Acuticoccus sp. I52.16.1: one gene and its partner. Each later gene encodes a partner of the first gene's protein in a complex. Links are inferred from orthologs where the notes say so. Each region holds a gene or a part of one and is shown in the gene's direction. Other genes may lie near its edges. The genes, in order: rimM and rpsS.

The links.
Region 2: the proteins of rimM (region 1) and rpsS are in contact, whole or in part, in a crystal structure (PDB 3A1P), measured with the Thermus thermophilus proteins. The link is inferred for Acuticoccus sp. I52.16.1 from one-to-one orthologs. Residues at the interface, in WP_008632437.1 of Thermus thermophilus: Val4, Glu5, Ile6, Gly7, Arg8, Arg22, Gly23, Glu24, Val26, Leu84, Glu85, Glu86, Gly87, Arg88, Tyr89, Tyr90, Tyr91, Phe92, Leu94, Asp111, Ile112, Leu113, Asp114, Ala115, Gly116, Ala117, Gln118, Asp119, Val120, Ile122; in WP_011173711.1 of Thermus thermophilus: Lys28, Arg29, Leu30, Lys32, Thr48, Gln56, His57, Val58, Pro59, Val60, Tyr61, Thr63, Met66, Glu73, Phe74, Pro76, Thr77, Arg78, Arg81, His83, Gly84, Lys85, Glu86, Ala87, Lys88, Ala89, Thr90, Lys91, Lys92, Lys93.

Annotation. Positions count from the first base shown.
Region 1 is NZ_CP094828.1:1,513,720-1,523,540, forward strand. Bases 4,438-7,257 are described here. They hold rimM (ribosome maturation factor RimM), read left to right. Parts: upstream 4,438-5,448; coding sequence 5,449-6,066; downstream 6,067-7,257. Other genes in these bases: MRB58_RS06900 (GNAT family N-acetyltransferase), read left to right, coding at 4,438-4,999; rpsP (30S ribosomal protein S16), read left to right, coding at 5,056-5,430; trmD (tRNA (guanosine(37)-N1)-methyltransferase TrmD), read left to right, coding at 6,063-6,758; MRB58_RS06920 (hypothetical protein), read right to left, coding at 6,780-7,257. In the rest of the region: MRB58_RS06880 (MBL fold metallo-hydrolase), read left to right, coding at 1-631; MRB58_RS06885 (DUF3775 domain-containing protein), read right to left, coding at 698-1,150; MRB58_RS06890 (hypothetical protein), read right to left, coding at 1,147-1,422; ffh (signal recognition particle protein), read left to right, coding at 2,253-3,845; more of MRB58_RS06900, read left to right, coding at 3,842-4,437; more of MRB58_RS06920, read right to left, coding at 7,258-8,306; MRB58_RS06925 (thioesterase family protein), read right to left, coding at 8,484-8,915; hisS (histidine--tRNA ligase), read left to right, coding at 9,053-9,821. UniProt on the Escherichia coli protein: One of at least 4 proteins (Era, RbfA, RimM and RsgA/YjeQ) that assist in the late assembly stage of the 30S ribosomal subunit.
Region 2 is NZ_CP094828.1:1,148,235-1,158,120, reverse strand. The notes cover bases 6,480-9,364. They hold rpsS (30S ribosomal protein S19), read left to right. Parts: upstream 6,480-7,725; coding sequence 7,726-8,004; downstream 8,005-9,364. Other genes in these bases: rplP (50S ribosomal protein L16), read left to right, coding at 9,113-9,364; rpsC (30S ribosomal protein S3), read left to right, coding at 8,384-9,100; rplV (50S ribosomal protein L22), read left to right, coding at 8,004-8,384; rplB (50S ribosomal protein L2), read left to right, coding at 6,889-7,725; MRB58_RS05210 (50S ribosomal protein L23), read left to right, coding at 6,588-6,884. In the rest of the region: fusA (elongation factor G), read left to right, coding at 1-1,609; tuf (elongation factor Tu), read left to right, coding at 2,026-3,216; MRB58_RS05230 (RadC family protein), read left to right, coding at 3,684-4,370; rpsJ (30S ribosomal protein S10), read left to right, coding at 4,801-5,106; rplC (50S ribosomal protein L3), read left to right, coding at 5,117-5,926; more of rplD, read left to right, coding at 5,926-6,479; more of rplP, read left to right, coding at 9,365-9,526; rpmC (50S ribosomal protein L29), read left to right, coding at 9,548-9,760. UniProt on the Escherichia coli protein: In the E.coli 70S ribosome in the initiation state it has been modeled to contact the 23S rRNA of the 50S subunit forming part of bridge B1a; this bridge is broken in the model with bound EF-G.

The DNA of each region.
Region 1 (9,821 bases):
GGCCGCGCCCTACATCCAGCGGGAGCTGGGCGGCCGGCTCGGCATCGGCCGCAACATCACCGTGGTGCAGGAGACGTTCGGCAAGATCTTCAACGAGGGGACGGAGTTCCAGCGCGACGGCTCCCAGTTCGACCGCCTGTTCGACGATGGCGACACCTACACCGTCGGCACGATGAAGGGCACGGCGCTGCACACTCCCGGCCACACCCCGGCCTGCATGACGCACGTCATGGGCGATGCGGCGTTCGTGGGCGATACGCTGTTCATGCCAGACGGCGGCTCGGCGCGGGCCGACTTCCCGGGCGGCGATGCGGAAAAGCTCTACGATTCCATCCAAAAGGTGCTGGCGCTGCCGGGCGCGACGCGACTCTTCATGTGCCACGATTACGGCCCCGGCGGACGCGAGATCCGCTGGGAGACGACGGTGGCCGACGAAAGGGCGCACAACATCCACGTCGGCGGTGGGCGCACGAAGGCGGAGTTTGTCCGGTTCCGCACCGAACGTGACGCGACGCTTGCGATGCCGCGCCTCATCCTCCCCTCGCTGCAAGTGAACATGAAGGCCGGCCAGCTCCCGCAGGAGGAGCAGAACGGCAAGCGCTACCTCAAGGTGCCGCTGAACGGGCTATGAGCCGGCGCCGCCCGAGAGGCGGAACGGTCCGCCGCGCCGACGGCGCGGCGGACGATCGCAGGCGGGTCAGGCCGCCTGACGGTCGACCCAGGCGAGGTAGGAGTCGAGCCCGCTCTCCAGATGGGTGGGAAACACCTCGATCTCGAAGAGGGTCGCGCTGGCGGGGCCGGATGCCGCGGCCTTCGCCTCACGCACGGCGGTCTCCAACTCGGCCGGCTCGTAGTCGCCGCGGCCGATGTAGGTGAGCGCCAGCAGTTCGGCCTGCTCGTCGACGTTGAGCGAGTCGATCATCGCGGACGCCTCCTCCCGCGTCTCGTCCGGCATGCGTTCGTCGGACAGGGAGTTCTCGTCTCCGCGCGACAGCGAGGTCGCCGAGTCGATCTCGATCTCCATCTCCACGTCGTCCGCCTCCGAGTCCGGCACCTCGAAGAGGGCCGCGCGGGACTTGGCGACGATCAGACGCACGAGGTCGTCGTCGATGTTGAGTTCGCGTGCGCCGCTGCGCTCCCGGAGGCTCATGATCTGTCCTCGCCGGCATGCGGGTGGACGCCGCCGCCTTTGTTCAGCTCGGCCTCGGCGCGCGCGTCCTTGTCCTGGAGGCGCGCGCTTTCGACCGGGTCGGCGTCCGCGGTGAGTTTCGCGTCCGGCACGGCCTGGCGCTGGTTGTGGACGTTGAGCTGATCATCGCCCTGCAGCCGGTTGTTGCCCATCACGTCGCCGGCGATGTCGGTCTCGCCGATCCGCTCGGCGTCCCGAGTGCGGTCCGGACCGTTGGTGTTCGGCTTTTCCATTGATCTCTCCAATCGCTTCAAAGCGAACAATGGCGGGGACGGGACAAAGGTTTCGCGTATCAGAATTGGAATGCATGGCACCTCTGCAATTGGAAAGAAGCTGTTCGGTTGGCGTTCAGATTGCGAAGGCCTAATGGAACTCACCTTCCACAGGCCGCTTCAGTCAGTAAGGAGTTCAGGACGATGGCCAGCGTGACCGCGCCCACCACCGAGACGACCACCCCCGCGCAAACCCAACCGGCCGAGACGAGCTCGAACCAGCCGGCGCGTTCGCCTTGGGCCTTCGGTGGGCCTTTCTCTCACGACCGACCGATGCCGATCGTGGCGGAATCTGCGACCCTGGGCGAGCTCGACCTCCACGGCCGCCTCTAAGCGGACCGGCCGCCGCGGCCGATCCACCACCCTTCGCCCCCTGGGGTCCGGGCATGCCGGCACCGCCGCCGTTCCCCGTCCCCAGCCGTGAAGAGACGGTTCCGGCGAACCCACCCGAGCATCGTGCACGAAGGCGGCGCCCCTTCCCGCACGACCCTCGCGGGAGCGTCCACGGCCCTCGCAGCAGCCGAATCCGACCGTTGCGAGACGAATGGTCCGCGGTGTTGCCCGCCGGCCACAATGCACGCAAGGCACCCGCGGCAGCGCCCGGCGCCCCGCGCGACTTGACGTGAGCCCTCCCAGCACGTAACTCCCAGCGACGCGGCCCTCGCCGCACCACCGCCCGACAGCGCGTTGCGCCCTCGGGCGCGTTTTGCGTTGCTCATCTGTCTGGCTGGCCGCCTGCGGCTCGCCGGTCGCCCGTCGCCGTCATGGCGTCGCCACCTCGGGGGTTGCCCATGTTCGAGAGCCTTTCGGATCGCCTCTCCGGCATCTTCGACAAGCTGACCGGCCGCGGCGCCCTGTCCGAGGCCGACGTCGACGCCGCGATGCGCGAGATCCGCCGCGCTCTGCTGGAGGCGGACGTCGCCCTCCCGGTGGTGCGGCAGTTCGTCGAGGAGGTGCGCAAGGAGGCCGTCGGCGCCACGGTCGTGAAGTCGGTCACGCCGGGCCAGATGGTCGTCAAGATCGTCCACGACGAGCTGGTGAAGATGCTGGGCGAGACCGCCGAGCCGATCTCGCTCGCCGCCGCGGCCCCGGTGCCGATCATGATGGTCGGCCTGCAGGGCTCGGGCAAGACGACGACGTCGGCCAAGATCGGCCTGCGGTTGCAGAAGCGCGAGAAGAAGCGCGTGCTGATGGCCTCGCTCGACACCCAGCGCCCGGCCGCGCAGGAACAGCTTCGCGTCCTCGGCGAAGAGAACGGCATCGAGACCCTGAAGATCGTGCCGGGCCAGAACCCGCGCCAGATCGCCGAGCGGGCGATGACCGCGGGCCGCCTCGGCGGTTACGACGTCGTCATTCTCGACACCGCCGGCCGCCTGTCGATCGACGAAGCCTTGATGACCGAGATCGCGGACATCAAGCGTGCCACCAACCCGCACGAGATCCTGCTGGTGGCCGACAGCCTGACCGGCCAGGACGCCGTCGCCACCGCCAAGGCGTTCGACGAGCGGATGAACGTCACCGGCATCGTCCTGACCCGCGTCGACGGTGACGGGCGCGGCGGTGCGGCGCTCTCCATGCGCGCCACCACCGGCAAGCCGATCAAGCTCATCGGCGTCGGCGAGAAGGCCGACGCGCTGGACGAGTTCCACCCGCGCCGCATCGCCGACCGCATCCTCGGCATGGGCGACATCGTCTCCCTGGTGGAGAAGGCGGCCGAGCACGTCGACGCCGAAAAAGCCGCCGCCATGGCCCAGAAGATGGCCAAGGGCGGGTTCGACCTCAACGACCTGAAGGACCAGCTCGGTCAGATGGAGAAGATGGGCGGGCTCGGCGGGCTGATGGGCATGATGCCCGGCATCGGCAAGATGAAGAAGGAGATGGCCGCCGCCGGACTCGACGACGGGATCATCAAGAAGCAGGTCGCCATCATCAACTCGATGACCAAGATCGAGCGCAAGAAGCCCGACATCCTGAAGGCGAGCCGCAAGAAGCGCATCGCCGCGGGCTCGGGCACCGAGGTCGCCGAGGTCAACAAGCTCCTGAAGATGCACCGCCAGATGGCGGACATGATGAAGATGATGGGCAAGAAGAAGGGCGGCATGATGGGCGGCCTCGGGCAGATGCTCGGCATGGGCGGCGGCGGCGTTCCCGACATGCCGAAGGGCCTGGAAGGCATGAACCCGGCCGACCTCGAGAAGCTCGCCAAGCAGATGCCCCAAGGCGGTATGCCCGGCGGGATGGGCGGCGGCATGCCGCCCGGCGGTCTGCCGGGCCTCGGCGGTCCGGGGGGCCTGCCCGGTCTCGGCGGCCCCGGCATGCCCGGCCTTCCGGGCCTCGGCGGCGGGCACGGCAAGGGCAAGCGGCAAAAGGGCAAACGCAAATGACGAGCGGCGGCGCCGGGATCCTCTCCGGCATCCCGGCCGGCCGCGCCGAAGCCGAGGCGGCCCTCGACGGCATCGTCATGCCCCAGACCATCCGCACCGAGCGGATGATCCTGGAGCCGTTCGCGATGCACCACCTCTCCGGCTTCGCCGAGTTCTTCGGCGACGCGGCGTCGACCCGCTTCATCGGCGGCCCGGCCGACCGGTCCGGCACGCTCGACCGGATGGCCCGCTTCAGCGGCCTGTGGCGGCTCTACGGCATCGGCTGCTACGCGCTGACCGACGAGCGTGGCCGCCTGCACGGCTACGCCGGCCTCTGGTTCCCGCACGACTGGCCGGCGCCGGAGATCGCCTACGGCCTGCTGCCGGGCTCGCGCGGCGAAGGCCGGGCGCTGGAGGCGGTGCGCGCCGTGAAGTCGATCGCCGAGGCGGTCGGCATCGGCGCCCTCATCAGCACCATCGCGCCGGACAACGTCGGCTCGCAGCGCGTCGCGACCGCCGTCGGCGCCACCCGCGGGGAGCGCGTGACGCTGAACGGCGACGCGGCCGACATCTGGCACCACGCCATGTCGCCGGCCGCGGCGGATCGCGACGCGGTGGTGATGCTCGACTCCAACGTGATGCCGCTGCGCATCCGCAGCGAGCGGCTCACCCTCGTCCAGTGGCGGCCGGATCACTTCGCCCCGTTCGCGGCGCTGGTCTCGGACGCCGATTCCATGCGTTACCTCGGCGGCCCGAACTCGCTCTTCCACGCCACGCGCGGTTTCATCCAGCGCGCCGGCATGTGGCACCTGCGCGGCTACGGCATGTATGCGCTCGAGCATGAAGGCCGCTTCGTCGGCAGCGTCGGCCTGTGGCACCCACTCAACTGGCCGTGCGCCGAGATCGGCTACACGCTGATGCCCGAGGCGCGCGGCCAGGGCTTCGCCGCCGAGGCCGTCGCCGCCGTTCGCGAGGTGGCCGCCGAGCAGGGCCTCGCCGACCTCGTCAGCTTCATCGACCCGGACAACGCCGCCTCGCAGGCGGTGGCACGCCGGGTCGGCGCCGTCCCCGACGGCACGACCCAGATCGCCGGCCGCACCTTCGGGGCGTGGCGACACCAACCCGAGGCCGCCACCGGCCGGCCCCGGATTCACGAGCTCGAACCCGCGCTTTGAGCGCATCCAACCCCGCGCCACGAGCGCACAGGAACCAGAGAGAACCAGGAGACACCATGCCCACCAAGATCCGGCTCGCCCGCGGCGGCTCCAAGAAGCGTCCTTACTACCGCATCGTCGTCGCCGACGTCCGCGCCCCGCGCGACGGCCGCTTCATCGAGAAGGTCGGCAGCTACAACCCGATGCTCGCCAAGGACAATCCCGAGCGCGTGACGCTCGTCCAGGAACGCATCGAGCATTGGCTGAAGCAGGGCGCCCAGCCGACCGACCGCGTGCTGCGCTTCCTCGACCAGGCCGGCATCGCCAAGCGTCCCGAGCGGTCGAACCCGAAGAAGGCCGAGCCGGGCAAGAAGGCGCAGGAGCGTGCCGAGGCGCGCCGCCAGGCCGAGGCCGACAAGGCCGAAGCCACCGCCGAGTCCACCGAGGCGTAAGCCAGCCGGGAGGTCGTCATGACCGACGTTCCAAAGGCGGACGGTCCTGCCGCCGGCGATCCGGCGGAGGGCATCCTCATGGCGACCATCGGCGCGCCCCACGGGGTGCGCGGGGCGGTCAAGCTCACGGTCTTCGCCGAGGACCCGCTGAGCCTGCGCCGCTACAACCCCTTCACCACCGCCGACGGCCGCTCCATGAAGCTGACGTCGGTGAAACCCATCGGCAAGGCGATCGTCGCCACCATCGACGGGATCGACGACCGCAACGCCGCGGAGACCCTGCGCGGCACCGCGCTCCACGTCGCCCGCGCCCGCCTGCCGCGGCCGGACGAGGACGAGTTCTACCACGTCGACCTGATCGGCCTCGAGGCGCGGCTGGAGGACGGCACGCCCCTCGGCACCGTCCGCGGCGTGTTCGACTTCGGCGCCGGCGACCTCCTCGATATCCTGGGCGACAAGCCCCTCCTCGTCCCGTTCACCCGCGAGGTCGTGCCCCACGTCGACCTCGCCGGCGGCGTCGTGACCGTGGCCGCCGTGCCCGGCCTGCTCGACGATCCGGCGCCAGAGGACGGGGCCGACGCGGACGCCACGCCCGAAGAGACGGCGGGAGAGGCGAAGGGCGAGGCGAAGGCGTGACCTTCGCCGCCACCGTCCTGACGCTCTATCCGGCGATGTTTCCCGGCCCGCTCGGCACGGCACTGGCCGGCCGCGCGCTGGGGACACAGTGGACGCTCGACCCCGTCGACATCCGCGACAGCGCCACCGACCGGCACCGCTCCGTCGACGACACGCCCGCCGGCGGTGGCCCCGGCATGGTGATGCGGGCCGACGTCCTCGCCCGCGCGATCGACACCTGCGGCGGCACCGGCCCGCGCCTCCTGATGAGCCCGCGCGGCCGCCCGTTCGACCAAGGTCTGGCGCGCACGCTCGCGTCGGGGCCCGGCGTCACCATCGTCTGCGGCCGCTTCGAGGGGGTGGACGAGCGCGTCATCGAGCGGCGCGGCCTGACGGAAGTGTCCATCGGCGACTACATCCTGTCGGGCGGGGAAATCGGTGCGATGGCGGTGCTCGACGCGATCGTGCGGCTCCTGCCGGGCGTGATGGGCAACGCCGCCTCGGCCGACGAGGAGAGCTTCGCCGACGGGCTCCTCGAGCATCCGCAGTACACCCGCCCCGCCCAGTGGGAGGACGCGCCGATTCCCGAGGTGCTCATGTCCGGCGACCACGGCAAGATCGCCGCCTGGCGGCGCGCGGCACGGCTGCGTCTCACCGCCGCCCGCCGGCCCGATCTGTTCGAGCGCCGCACCCCCGGCGAGCCGGCGAAGTAACCCCGCCGGCCACGCCGTCCGTCAGCCCGGCAGCATCGCGGTCAGGTCGTCCAGGCTGTAGCGCGCCAGCGGCTCGTCCGAGAACTCGAACCACTCCACGTCGGTCACGTCGAGGTCCGTCTCGGCGCCGTTGACGATGTTGAGGATGCCGCTCTCGGCGTCATACGCGTAGCCGTAGTCCTCGGCCGAGCCGTAGAGGATCAGCGTGTCGCCGCCGAAGAGCCCCGCCTCGCTGCCGCCGTCGATGAAGCCGGACCCGTTCTGGATATCGAACACGTCGTTGCCCGAGCCGCCTTCCAGCGCATGCTCGAAGGTGCCGCCCTCGCCGGTGCGCTCGTCGAACAGGCCGCCGGTCGTGCCACGCGCGACGATGAGGTCGTTGCCGGAGCCGAGGTCGATGTCGGATCGAATGACGGCGACGCCGGTCGAGCCCGGATTGCCCGGGTCCACGATCCCCCCCGCCAGCACCACGTCCCGCTCCGAGCCGGTGTCGATCGTGCTGTCGACGATGCCGGACGCATGGCTGGGCTCCGCGCCGCCGAGCGCATCCGGGTTCGCCTCGCCGGACGCGTCGACGAAGTCGCGCCCGCCGTTGGTGACGATCGTCGTGGCGACGATGCCGACGGCGCTCGCCGCCTCGCCCACCGCGGAGGCGAGACCGGTGATGGTGTCGTCGCTGTCGCCAGTCTCGATGGCGCTGGAGGCGATCGCCTCGGCGCGCGCCTCCGGGCCGAGCGCGTCCGCGTGGGCCTCGACCACGGCGCGGCCGGCGCCGGCGTCGGTGCCGATCTCGCTGGCCCCGAGGCCGACGGCCGATGCGCTGGCGCCCGACTCCGCGGTCGCCTCGGCGAGAACGAGCAAGCTGCCGCGCCCGGCGCTGATGTTGGCGCTGACGCCCGTCGCCGTCGCCTCGACCGCGGCGTCGGTCCAGGTGGCGGCGGTGCCGACGATATTCTCGCTCTGCGCCCCGCCGAGCACCGTGGCGACGGAGAGGCCCACCGCGTCGACGCTCGCCCCGTCCATGCCGCTGGGCACCGCCTGTGCGTGGCCGGAGAGCTGGTTGCGGCCCGCACCGAGGTCCACATAATCCGCCGAGACGCCGGTGACGCTGGTCTGGCCCTCGCCGACGGCAGGTGTCGCGCGCTGCCAGATCGCCGAGCCGCGGACCATATCGTCGCCGAGGCCGGTGGTCAGCATCGCACCGTCCGCAACCTCGAGGCCGACGATGGTGGCCGCCTCGGCGCTCGCCTGCGTGACGTCGACCAGCCCCGAGACGCGGTCGCGACCGGCGCCGGTGGCAAGGTTTGCGGACGCCGCCAGCCCGGTGACGGCGAGCGGTCCGTCGACCGTGAGGTCCAGCGCCCGGCCGCGGAAGACGCCGAGCACCGTGTCCGCCCCGGAGCCGAGGTCCTGGGGGCTGCCGTTGGTCATGGCGACCGCCGCGGCGGTCGATATCTGGCCGTCGACGCGGTCGATCGCGATCGCGGTGTCGCGCCGGCCCGAGAACGGCGCGAATTCGGAGAGGTCCGCCTGTCGAAAAAGGATCATGACTGCCTCGCGTGACGCTGAAATGGCGAGGTATTCATAGCGCCCGACCCAGGCAACACAAAGGCAATTCACGTAAAGTGAAGATATCGCGCGCCGCATCGGCTAAGATACTCGAGACAAAGCCGATTTTGTTCTGTGCCCCTGCGGCGCCCGGGGAGGTCCGCAGGGGCGCCGCCCTCAGACCTGTTCGACGAGGTGGGCGTTGAGCTTTTCGCGCACGCCGTCGGGCATCGCGGCGGAGGCCCGCGTCTGCGGATCGAAGAAGACGTCCACCTGGTCGTAGGTGGCGTGCAGCGCGCCGGTGTCGGCGTGGAGCATGCGCAGGTGGAAGGTCACGCTCTTGGAGCCGACGCGCGAGACCACGCCGTCGATCACGATGAGATCGCCGGCAGTCAGCTCCTTGACGAACTGCGTCGTGGCCTGCGCGGTGACGGTGTGGACGCCGTGCTGCGGGATGATCTCCGAATAGGCCAGGCCGAGCCGGGTCCACATATGGAAGACCGCATCGTCGAAGAACGGCGCATAGTGGCGCACGTTCATGTGGCCGAAGATGTCATGGTGCCAGGGGTGGACCACCCCGCGAAGAAGTTCGAGCCTGTCGGCCATCATGTCTCCCGTCGTCGATTGTCCGGCGACCCTATCCGAACATCGGCCCGATGGGGACCGCCCCGACTCGCGACGCGCCGGCTTCGGTTGTCGCGGCGGTGAACTCGCGGTAGACGGACGGCCTCAAATGGAGGCTGAAGATGGCGAAGGACAAGGCGAACCGACCCAAGGCGCGTCTCCCGCGCGGGTTCGCTGATCGCCATCCCGGAGAGATCCGGCGCGTGGCGGACATGATGGAGACGATCCGCCGGGTCTACGAGCGCTGGGGCTTCGAGCCGGTGGAGACCCCGCTGATCGAGTTCGCGGACGCATTGGGCAAGTTCCTGCCCGACGCGGACCGGCCGAACGAGGGCGTCTTCGCGTTCCAGGACGACGACGAGCAGTGGCTGTCGCTGCGGTACGACCTGACGGCGCCGCTCGCCCGCATGGTGGCGGAGAACTTCCAGAACGTGCCGCGCCCGTACAAGAGCTACCGGGCCGGCTGGGTGTTCCGCAACGAGAAGCCGGGCCCGGGCCGCTTCCGCCAGTTCATGCAGTTCGATGCCGACATCGTCGGCGCCGCCTCCCCGCTGGCCGACGCCGAGATCTGCATGATGGCCGCCGACACGATGGAGGCGCTGGGGTTCGGCCCGAACGAGTACGCCATCCGCGTCAACTCGCGCCGCGTGCTCGACGGGGTGCTGACGGAAATCGGTCTGCCCGAGGCCGACCCGCGCCGCCTCACGGTGCTGCGCGCGATCGACAAGGCGGACAAGTTCCCCCTCCCCGAGATCGCCAAGCTCCTCGGCCCCGGCCGCGAGGACGAGTCGGGCGACTTCACCAAGGGCGCCGGTCTCGACGAGGGGCAGGCGGCCACGGTGCTGGCGCTGCTCGATCCCACCCAGGAGCCGCGGCTCTCGGAGGACCTCA
Region 2 (9,886 bases), 370 kb from region 1 along the record:
CGCCAACCCGATCGTCATGCAGCTGCCGATCGGTGCCGAGAACGAGTTCGAGGGCGTGGTCGACCTCATCCGCATGGAAGCGATCATCTGGGACGGTGAGTCGCTCGGCGCGAAGTTCGACTATCACCCGATTCCGGCCGACCTCGCGGACCGTGCCGCCGAGTATCGCGAGGCGCTGGTCGAGGCTGCCGTCGAACTCGACGAGACCGCGATGGAGGCCTACCTCGAGGGCAACGAGCCCGACCAGGACACGCTGAAGGCGCTGATCCGCAAGGGCACGATCGACAACGCGTTCACGCCGATCTTCACCGGCTCCGCCTTCAAGAACAAGGGCGTGCAGCCGCTGCTGGACGCCGTCGTCGACTACCTGCCGTCCCCGGTGGACGTCGATTCGATCCGCGGCATCGACGTCAAGACCGAGGAAGAGATCGTCCGCCGCTCGTCCGACACGGCGCCGCTCGCGATGCTGGCCTTCAAGGTGATGAACGACCCGTTCGTCGGGACGCTGACCTTCTGCCGTATCTACTCGGGCAAGCTCGAGCAGGGCGACGGCGTGCAGAACACCGTGAAGGAGAAGAAGGAGCGCGTCGGCCGTATGCTGCAGATGCACTCCAATTCCCGTGAGGAAATCAAAGAGGCGTACGCGGGCGACATCGTCGCGCTCGCCGGCCTCAAGGAGACCACCACGGGCGACACGCTGTGCGACCCGAACTCGCCGGTCATCCTGGAGCGCATGGAGTTCCCGGATCCGGTGATCGACATCGCCATCGAGCCGAAGACGAAGTCCGACCAGGAGAAGATGGGCCTCGCGCTCAACCGTCTCGCCGCCGAGGATCCGTCCTTCCGCGTCAAGACGGACCACGAGTCGGGTCAGACGATCATCTCCGGCATGGGTGAGCTTCACCTCGACATTCTGGTCGACCGCATGAAGCGCGAGTTCAAGGTCGAGGCGAACATCGGTCAGCCGCAGGTCGCCTACCGCGAGACCATCTCGCAGAAGGCCGAGATCGACTACACGCATAAGAAGCAGACCGGCGGTACCGGCCAGTTCGCCCGCGTGAAGATCGTCATCGAGCCGAACGAGCCGGGTGCGGGCTACGAGTTCGTGTCCGAGATCGTCGGCGGTTCGGTGCCGAAAGAATATGTCCCGGGCGTCGAGAAGGGCATCAACTCGGTGATGACCTCGGGGCCGATCGCCGGCTTCCCGATGGTCGACATCAAGGCCCGCCTGATCGACGGTGCGTTCCACGACGTCGACTCCTCGGTCCTGGCGTTCGAGATCGCCTCGCGCGCGGCCTTCCGTGAGGGCTGCCAGAAGGCCAAGCCGAAGCTGCTCGAGCCGATCATGAAGGTCGAGGTCGTCGGTCCGGACGAGTTCGCCGGCACGGTGATGGGCGACATCAATTCCCGCCGTGGCCAGATCCAGGGCACCGAGACCCGCGGCATCGCGACGGTGGTCAACGCCTTCGTGCCGCTGGCGAACATGTTCGGCTACGTGTCGAACCTGCGCTCGATGACGCAGGGCCGCGCGCAGTACACCATGCAGTTCTCGCACTACGAGCAGGTGCCGCAGAACGTCGCCGACGAGGTCCAGGCCAAGTACGCCTGAGGCTGAACGAACCGGCCTCGCCGATCGGTGGGGCCGTCGCCGGGGTCTGGAGGGTCCTCTGGGCGCTCCGGCACCGGGATGACCTCGCGGGAGGCGACGCATCGCCCGCCGCGTGGCCGTCCTCGGCGCGTCCGACTTGATCGCGGTGCCTGCCGCCACGATCTAACAGGGCGTCGAGATGCGCTCCATCGACGCGACGATGGGGCGAGACGACCAGCTGCGACGGGCTCGCCAGAGCAGCATTTTGCAGGAACGCGAGATTTCGGCCGATTTAGACCCAACAAAGTCGAATTCGCGTGTTCCTGCGCGCGAAGTTCGGTGATAGACAGCGGCCTCACCCATGGTGGCCCCCGTCGTCACCGTGAGTAATGACATAGCGTCAGCCCAAAGCTTAAGAGGAATGTGGAGAATCGCCAATGGCGAAGGAGAAGTTCGAGCGTTCTAAGCCGCACCTGAACATCGGCACCATCGGTCACGTCGACCATGGCAAGACGTCGCTAACCGCGGCGATCACGAAGGTGTTGGCAGAAACGGGCGGCGCAACGTTCAAGGCTTACGATCAGATCGACGCGGCGCCCGAAGAGAAGGCCCGCGGCATCACGATCTCGACCGCGCACGTCGAGTACCAGACCGAGAACCGCCACTACGCGCACGTCGACTGCCCCGGGCACGCCGACTACGTGAAGAACATGATCACCGGTGCCGCCCAGATGGACGGTGCGATCCTGGTCGTGTCGGCGGCCGACGGCCCGATGCCGCAGACCCGTGAGCACATCCTGCTCGCGCGTCAGGTCGGCGTGCCGGCCATCGTGGTCTTCCTGAACAAGGTCGACCAGGTCGACGACGAGGAGCTCCTGGAGCTCGTCGAGCTCGAGGTTCGCGAGCTGCTGTCGTCCTACGAGTTCCCCGGCGACGATATCCCCATCGTCAAGGGTTCGGCGCTCGCCGCCCTCGAGGACTCGGACGCCAAGATCGGTCACGACGCGATCCTGGAGCTGATGCGCGAAGTCGACGCCTACATCCCGGAGCCGGATCGTCCGGTCGACGGTGCCTTCCTGATGCCGATCGAGGACGTGTTCTCGATCTCGGGTCGCGGCACCGTGGTGACGGGTCGTGTCGAGCGTGGCATCGTGAAGGTGGGCGAGACCGTCGAGATCGTCGGTATTCGCGACACCACCAGCACCACGGTGACCGGTGTCGAGATGTTCCGCAAGCTGCTCGATCAGGGCCAGGCGGGCGACAACATCGGCGCGCTGCTGCGTGGTGTCGGCCGTGAGGACGTCGAGCGCGGCCAGGTGCTGTGCAAGCCGGGCTCGGTCAAGCCGCACAAGAAGTTCAAGGCGTCGGCCTACATCCTGACCAAGGAAGAGGGCGGCCGTCACACCCCGTTCTTCACGAACTACCGTCCGCAGTTCTACTTCCGGACGACGGACGTGACGGGCGTGGTGACCCTCAACGAGGGCACCGAGATGGTGATGCCGGGCGACAACGTCGAGATTAACGTCGAGCTGATCGTGCCGATCGCGATGGAGGAGCAGCTTCGCTTCGCTATCCGCGAAGGTGGCCGCACCGTCGGCGCCGGCGTCGTGGCGACGATCGTCGAGTAAATCTGGTCCTACCGGACCGATTTGGGAAAGCGCGGCCTTCGGGCCGCGCTTTTTTTTTGTGTTGGCGCAACCGCTTGGCGGCTCGTGGCGCAAGTGACGTCCGGGTCGCGCCGGCGAGCACGGTCGCTGCGTAGCCCATGCGCGAAAAGGCGATAACAGATATGGCGCGGGCGCAGACGCACGCCGGGAGTTTTGCCTTGCGACCACGCGGGCTTTGAGGCGCAATGATGGCCGGTACAACTTAAAGGTATGGTCGCACCGTGGCGAAGGGGGAGGAATCGACGCCGCAAGCCGGCCCCGCGACCCCGCTGCGCCAAGGGCGGGCCACCAAGGGGCGCGCCGCCTGCCAGGACTGTAAGGCCGGGCGCTCACGCAAGGCGCAGCCGCCGCCGGCGGGGGGCGGGGGAAAGGGGTGCCGGCGGCGTCCCTGCGGGCCCTGCGGGTCCGGGACGCCGGCCGCGGCCTGTTTGCCGCAGGATGGGCCGGCGTGCGCGAGCGCGGCGCGGCACCTCGCGATCCAGCCGGCCGAGATCTGGGACACGGAGCTTTCCGACCAGCGTCTTCTGGAGCTTCTCCTCCTCGACACTCTCCCGCCGGGGGAGGGGGAGCCCCTGGTCTGCCGGCTGCTGGCCGAGTACGGCGACATCCAGGGCCTGCTGAGCGCGGCACCGGACCGGCTGCGCCAGCATGGCGCGCTGCGGCCCGAGGTCGTCCACCAGCTGAAGCTGGCGCAGGCGATCGGTCTGCGGCTCGGACGCATCCGCATGCAGCAGTGCCTCACCCTTGGACGATTCGACGCGGTTGTGGAGTATCTGCGCATGCGCCTGGCACGCTCACCCATCGAGCATCTCTGGGCGTTGTTCCTCAATGCCAGGTGCGGCCTGATCGCCGAGGAGGAGCACGCCCGCGGCACCATCAATCACACCCCGGCCTATCCCCGCGAGATCGTCAAGCGCGCGCTGGAGCACGGGGCGGCCGGGGTCGTTCTGGTGCACAACCACCCCTCCGGCGACGCCAAGCCATCGGCCCGCGACATCAACTTGACCTCCAAGGTGCGGGCGGCACTGGCCACGGTGGACATCCGCCTGCACGACCACATCATCATCACCGAGGGCGATGCGACGAGCCTCGCCGCGCTGGGTCACCTCGGCTGAGCGAGCGCGCCCGCCGTCAGCCCGGCCGAGGGCCGGCGGGGGCCGGGACTCGGGACTTGAGACTGCGCGCCTGGGCGCCCTATATTGGCATCGAAGGTGTTGTACGGACCATCCGGCGGGCGCCGCCGGTGGGTCGTTTCGGGGCGCCTCGGCCCGCGTCAGGCGCGCGGCCGTTATGATTCCTTCATTTTTCCCCGAAAGGGGCTAGCGTTCCGGCTCGTCTTCGATTAGGTAAGCCGTCGCTCCGGACGACGGAGCGCTAGCCAAACGAGTTTGACGAACGGCGTGTCGGTCAGCCTTGAGGAGGGCCGGACAGGCCGCTTTGTCCGTTGCGGTCCTGAAGGCCGCGGATCGTTTGTCCAGTTGCCGTTGAGTTCGTGCGGTTCTTGAGACCGCGTTGTCCGTTCAGGCGGGTGCAAGTTAGAGACCGATGAACCAAAATATTCGCATACGCCTGAAGGCGTTCGATCACCGCGTGCTCGATACGAGCACGCGAGAGATCGTACAGACGGCGCGACGTACGGGCGCGCAGGTCCGCGGCCCGGTGCCGCTGCCCACGCGCATCGAGCGCTACACCGTGAACCGTTCGCCGCACATCGATAAGAAGAGCCGCGAGCAGTTCGAGATCCGCACCCATAAGCGGCTTCTCGATATCGTCGACCCGACCCCGCAGACCGTGGACGCGCTGATGAAGCTCGACCTCGCGGCCGGCGTGGACGTCGAGATCAAGCTTTAAGAGTTCCGTCATGACCCAAGTCCAGCAGCGTTCCTCCATTGTCGCTCGGAAACTCGGCATGACGCGCGTCTATAACGACGCGGGCGAGCACGTGCCTGTCACGGTGCTTTCGCTCGACGGCTGCCAGGTCGTCGCCCATCGCACGAAGGACCGGGACGGTTACACCGCCCTCCAGCTCGGGTCGGGCAAGGCTAAGGCCAAGAATACGACGCGAGCCATGCGCGGACATTTCGCCAAGGCCAACGTCGAGCCGAAAAAGACGCTCGTCGAGTGCCGTGTTGCCGAAGACGCCTTCATCGACGTCGGCGCCGAGCTGACCGCCGACCACTTCGTCCCCGGCCAGTACGTGGACGTCACCGGCACCTCCATCGGCAAGGGCTTCGCCGGTGCCATGAAACGCCACAACTTCGGTGGTCTGCGCGCCTCGCACGGCGTGTCGATCTCCCACCGTTCGCATGGCTCGACTGGCCAGTGCCAGGACCCCGGCAAGGTGTTCAAGGGCAAGAAGATGGCCGGCCACATGGGCGGCGTTCGCGTCACGACGCAGAACCTCACCATCGTCCGGGCCGACGTCGAGCGGGGCCTCCTTCTGGTCGCCGGTGCCGTGCCGGGTGCCAAGAATTCCTGGATCATCGTCCGCGACGCCGTGAAGCGCGAGCTGCACGCCGACGCGCCGACCCCCGGTGCGTTCCGCATCCCCGAGGGTGACGGCGCTCCTGTCGCCGACGAGACCCTCAACGCCGCGCCCGTCGACGAGACGGCGCCGGTCGCCAACGACGCTCCGGTCGAGGGTGACGACACGACGAAGGGTGACGCGTGATGGACATCGAAGTCAAAACGCTCGCCGGTGCCTCCGCCGGGACCGTCAGCCTCTCCGACGAGACCTTCGGCCTCGAGCCCCGCGCGGACATTCTGCACCGCGTCGTGCGCTGGCAGCTGGCGCAGCGCCAGCAGGGCACCCACAAGACGATGACGCGGGGCGAGATCAACTCGACCGGCAAGAAGATGTATCGTCAGAAGGGCACCGGCCGCGCCCGTCACTCCGACAAGAAGGCGCCGCAGTTCCGCGGCGGCTCCAAGGCACACGGCCCGAAGCCGCGCAGCCACGCGATCGAGCTGCAGAAGAAGGTCCGCCTGCTGGGCCTGAAGCATGCGCTGTCCGCGAAGGCGAAGGCCAACGGGCTGATCGTCATCGAGGACGCCAAGATCGAGGCCATCAAGACCAAGGCGCTGCGCGAGCAGTTCGCCGGTCTGGGCGTGGGCAACGCGCTGATCATCGACAACGTGGTCGACGCGGGCTTCGCCAAGGCGGCGCGCAACATCCCGATGGTGGACGTGCTGCCGGTCGCCGGCCTCAACGTGTACGACATCATGCGTCGCGACACGCTGGTCCTGACCCGCGCCGCGCTCGACGGGATCGAGGCGCGCTTCGCCGGCAAGACCGCCGCCGTGGCCGAGACTCCGGCTGAGGGGGCGAACTGATGGCCATCGCACTGAAGAACTACGACGTCATCGTCTCCCCGGTGATCACCGAGAAGTCGACCGAGGCGTCGGAGCACAACCAGGTCGTCTTCCGCGTGGCCAAGACCGCGTCGAAGCCGGAGATCAAGGAGGCCGTCGAGGCGCTCTTCTCCGTGAAGGTGACCGCAGTCAACACGCTGGTCCGCAAGGGCAAGCTGAAGCGCTTCCGCGGCATCAAGGGCCGTCAGTCGGACGTCAAGCACGCCGTCGTGACGCTCGCCGAGGGTCAGCACATCGACGTGACGACGGGGCTCTGAACCAATGGCACTGAAGACATTCAATCCGACGTCGCCGGGCCAGCGTCAGCTCGTCATCGTCAAGCGGGACGGGCTCTACAAGGGCAAGCCGGTCAAGACCCTGACCGAGGGCCTGACGAAGTCCGGTGGCCGCAACAACAACGGCCGCAAGACCGCCCGTCACCGTGGTGGCGGACACAAGCGCACCTACCGCATGGTCGACTTCAAGCGCCGCTCGAAGTGGAACATGCCGGCGACCGTCGAGCGGCTCGAGTACGATCCGAACCGCACCGCGTTCATCGCGCTGATCAAGTACATGGACGGCGACCTCTCCTACATCCTGGCGCCGCAGCGCCTGGCGGAGGGGGACCAGGTGATCGCGGGCGACAAGGTCGACGTGAAGCCCGGCAACGCGATGCCGCTGTCGGCCATGCCCGTCGGCACCATCATCCACAATGTGGAGATGAAGCCGATGAAGGGTGGGCAGATCGCGCGCTCGGCCGGCACCTACGCGCAGCTCGTCGGCCGTGACGGCCCGTGGGCGATCCTTCGCCTGCAGTCGGGTGAACAGCGCCTCGTCTCGGGGGCGTGCATCGCCTCGGTGGGCGCGGTGTCGAACCCGGACCACGGCAACATCAACCTGTCGAAGGCGGGCCGCTCGCGCTGGCTCGGCATCCGGCCGCAGACCCGCGGTGTCGCGATGAACCCGTTCGACCATCCGCACGGCGGTGGTGAAGGTCGCACCTCTGGTGGCCGTCACCCGGTGACCCCTTGGGGCCAGCCGACGAAGGGCAAGCGCACCCGTTCCAACAAGTCGACGGACAAGTACATCGTCCGCTCGCGCCACGCACGGAAGAAGTAAATGACTCGCTCGGTTTGGAAAGGTCCGTTCGTCGACGGATACCTTCTGAAGAAGGCGGAGAAGGTCCGCGAGGGCGGTCGTAACGAGGTCATTAAGATCTGGTCGCGGCGCTCGACCATTCTCCCTCACTTCGTGGGGCTGACGTTCGGCGTTTATAATGGTCAGAAGCACGTGCCGGTGACCGTGTCGGAAGACATGGTCGGTCACAAGTTCGGCGAGTTCTCGCCGACCCGGACCTACTACGGCCACGGCGCGGACAAGAAGGCGAGGCGCAAATAATGGGTAAGGCCAAGGCTCCCCGCGCGCTCGCCGACAACGAGGCCCGTGCGGTCAACAAGATGATCCGCATCTCGCCGCAGAAGCTGAACCTGGTCGCGGCGCTGATCCGCGGCAAGAAGGTGTCCACGGCGCTCGCCGAACTCGAGTTTTCGCGCAAGCGCATCTCGGGCGAGGTGAAGAAGACCCTCGAGTCCGCCATCGCGAACGCCGAGAACAACCACGACCTTGACGTCGACTCGCTCGTCGTCAAGGAGGCCTTCGTCGGCAAGGCGCTCGTCATGAAGCGCTTCTCGCCGCGTGGCCGCGGTCGTGTGGGTTCGATCCAGAAGCCGTTTTCGCACCTCACGATCGTGGTGCGTGAAGTCGAGGAGGCCGCCTGATGGGTCACAAAGTTTCCCCCGTCGGGCTGCGGCTCGGCATCAATCGCACCTGGGACTCGCGGTGGTACGCCGAGGGCGGCGAGTACGGTAAGCTGCTGCACGAGGATCTCGCGATCCGTGCGATGCTGATGAAGCACCTCAAGCAGGCCGCCGTCTCGAAGATCGTCATCGAGCGCCCGCACAAGAAGTGCCGCGTCACGATCCATTCGGCTCGTCCGGGGGTTGTGATCGGCAAGAAGGGTGCCGATATCGACAAGCTGCGCAAGCGCGTGGCGGCGATGACGGACTCCGAGGTCCACATCAACATCGTCGAGGTCCGCAAGCCGGAGATCGACGCGACGCTGGTGGCCGCCTCGATCGCGCAGCAGCTGGAGCGCCGCATCGCGTTCCGCCGCGCCATGAAGCGCGCCGTTCAGACGGCGATGCGCATGGGCGCCGGTGGCATCCGCATCAACTGCGGCGGTCGTCTGGGCGGCGCGGAGATCGCGCGCACCGAGTGGTACCGCGAGGGCCGTGTGCCGCTGCACACCCTGCGCGCCGACATCGACTACGGCACGGCCGAGGCGAAGACGGCGTACGGGATCTGCGGCGTCAAGGTTTGGATCTTCAAGGGCGAGATCCTGGAGCATGACCCGATGGCGTCGGAGCGTCGCGCCACCGAGGCCTCGAACCAGGGCTCGTCGGGCCGCCGTTCCGGCGGTCGCGACCGCGACTAAGAGGGCCGATCAATGTTGCAGCCGAAGCGGACCAAGTTCCGCAAACAGCACAAGGGCCGCATCCACGGCGAGGCGAAGGGCGGGTACGACCTGAACTTCGGCTCCTTCGGCCTGAAGGCGCTCGAGCCGGAGCGGGTCACCGCGCGGCAGATCGAGGCCGCCCGTCGTGCCATGACGCGTCACATGAAGCGTCAGGGCCGCGTCTGGATCCGTCTGTTCCCGGACGTACCGGTGTCGAAGAAGCCGACCGAAGTGCGTATGGGTAAGGGCAAGGGCTCGGTCGAGTATTGGGCCGCCCGCGTCCACCCGGGTCGGATCATGTTCGAGGTCGACGGGGTGTCCGAGGAGATCGCCCGTGAGGCGTTCCGTCTCGCCGGCGCCAAGCTGCCGATCAAGACGAAGTTCGTCACGCGGGTTCCGGAGTAGACCATGGCCGACAACAAGATGATGAAGGCCGAGGACGTCCGCGCCAAGACGGCGGACGAACTGGTCGATACGCTGCGGGACCTCAAGAAGGAGCAGTTCAACCTGCGCTTCCAGCGGGCCACCGGGCAGCTCGAGAATACGGCCCGCTCGCGGGTCATTCGCCGCGACATCGCGCGGATCAAGACTGTTTTGGGCCAGCGCCGCCGCGAGGCTGCGGCCGCTACGGCCGAGTGAGGGATTAGATGCCGAAGCGTCAACTCGAAGGCATCGTCGCCTCGGCGAAGGGCAACAAGACGATCGTTGTCTCCGTCGAGCGTCGATTTGCCCATCCGCTGCTGAAGAAGACCGTGCGCCGGTCGA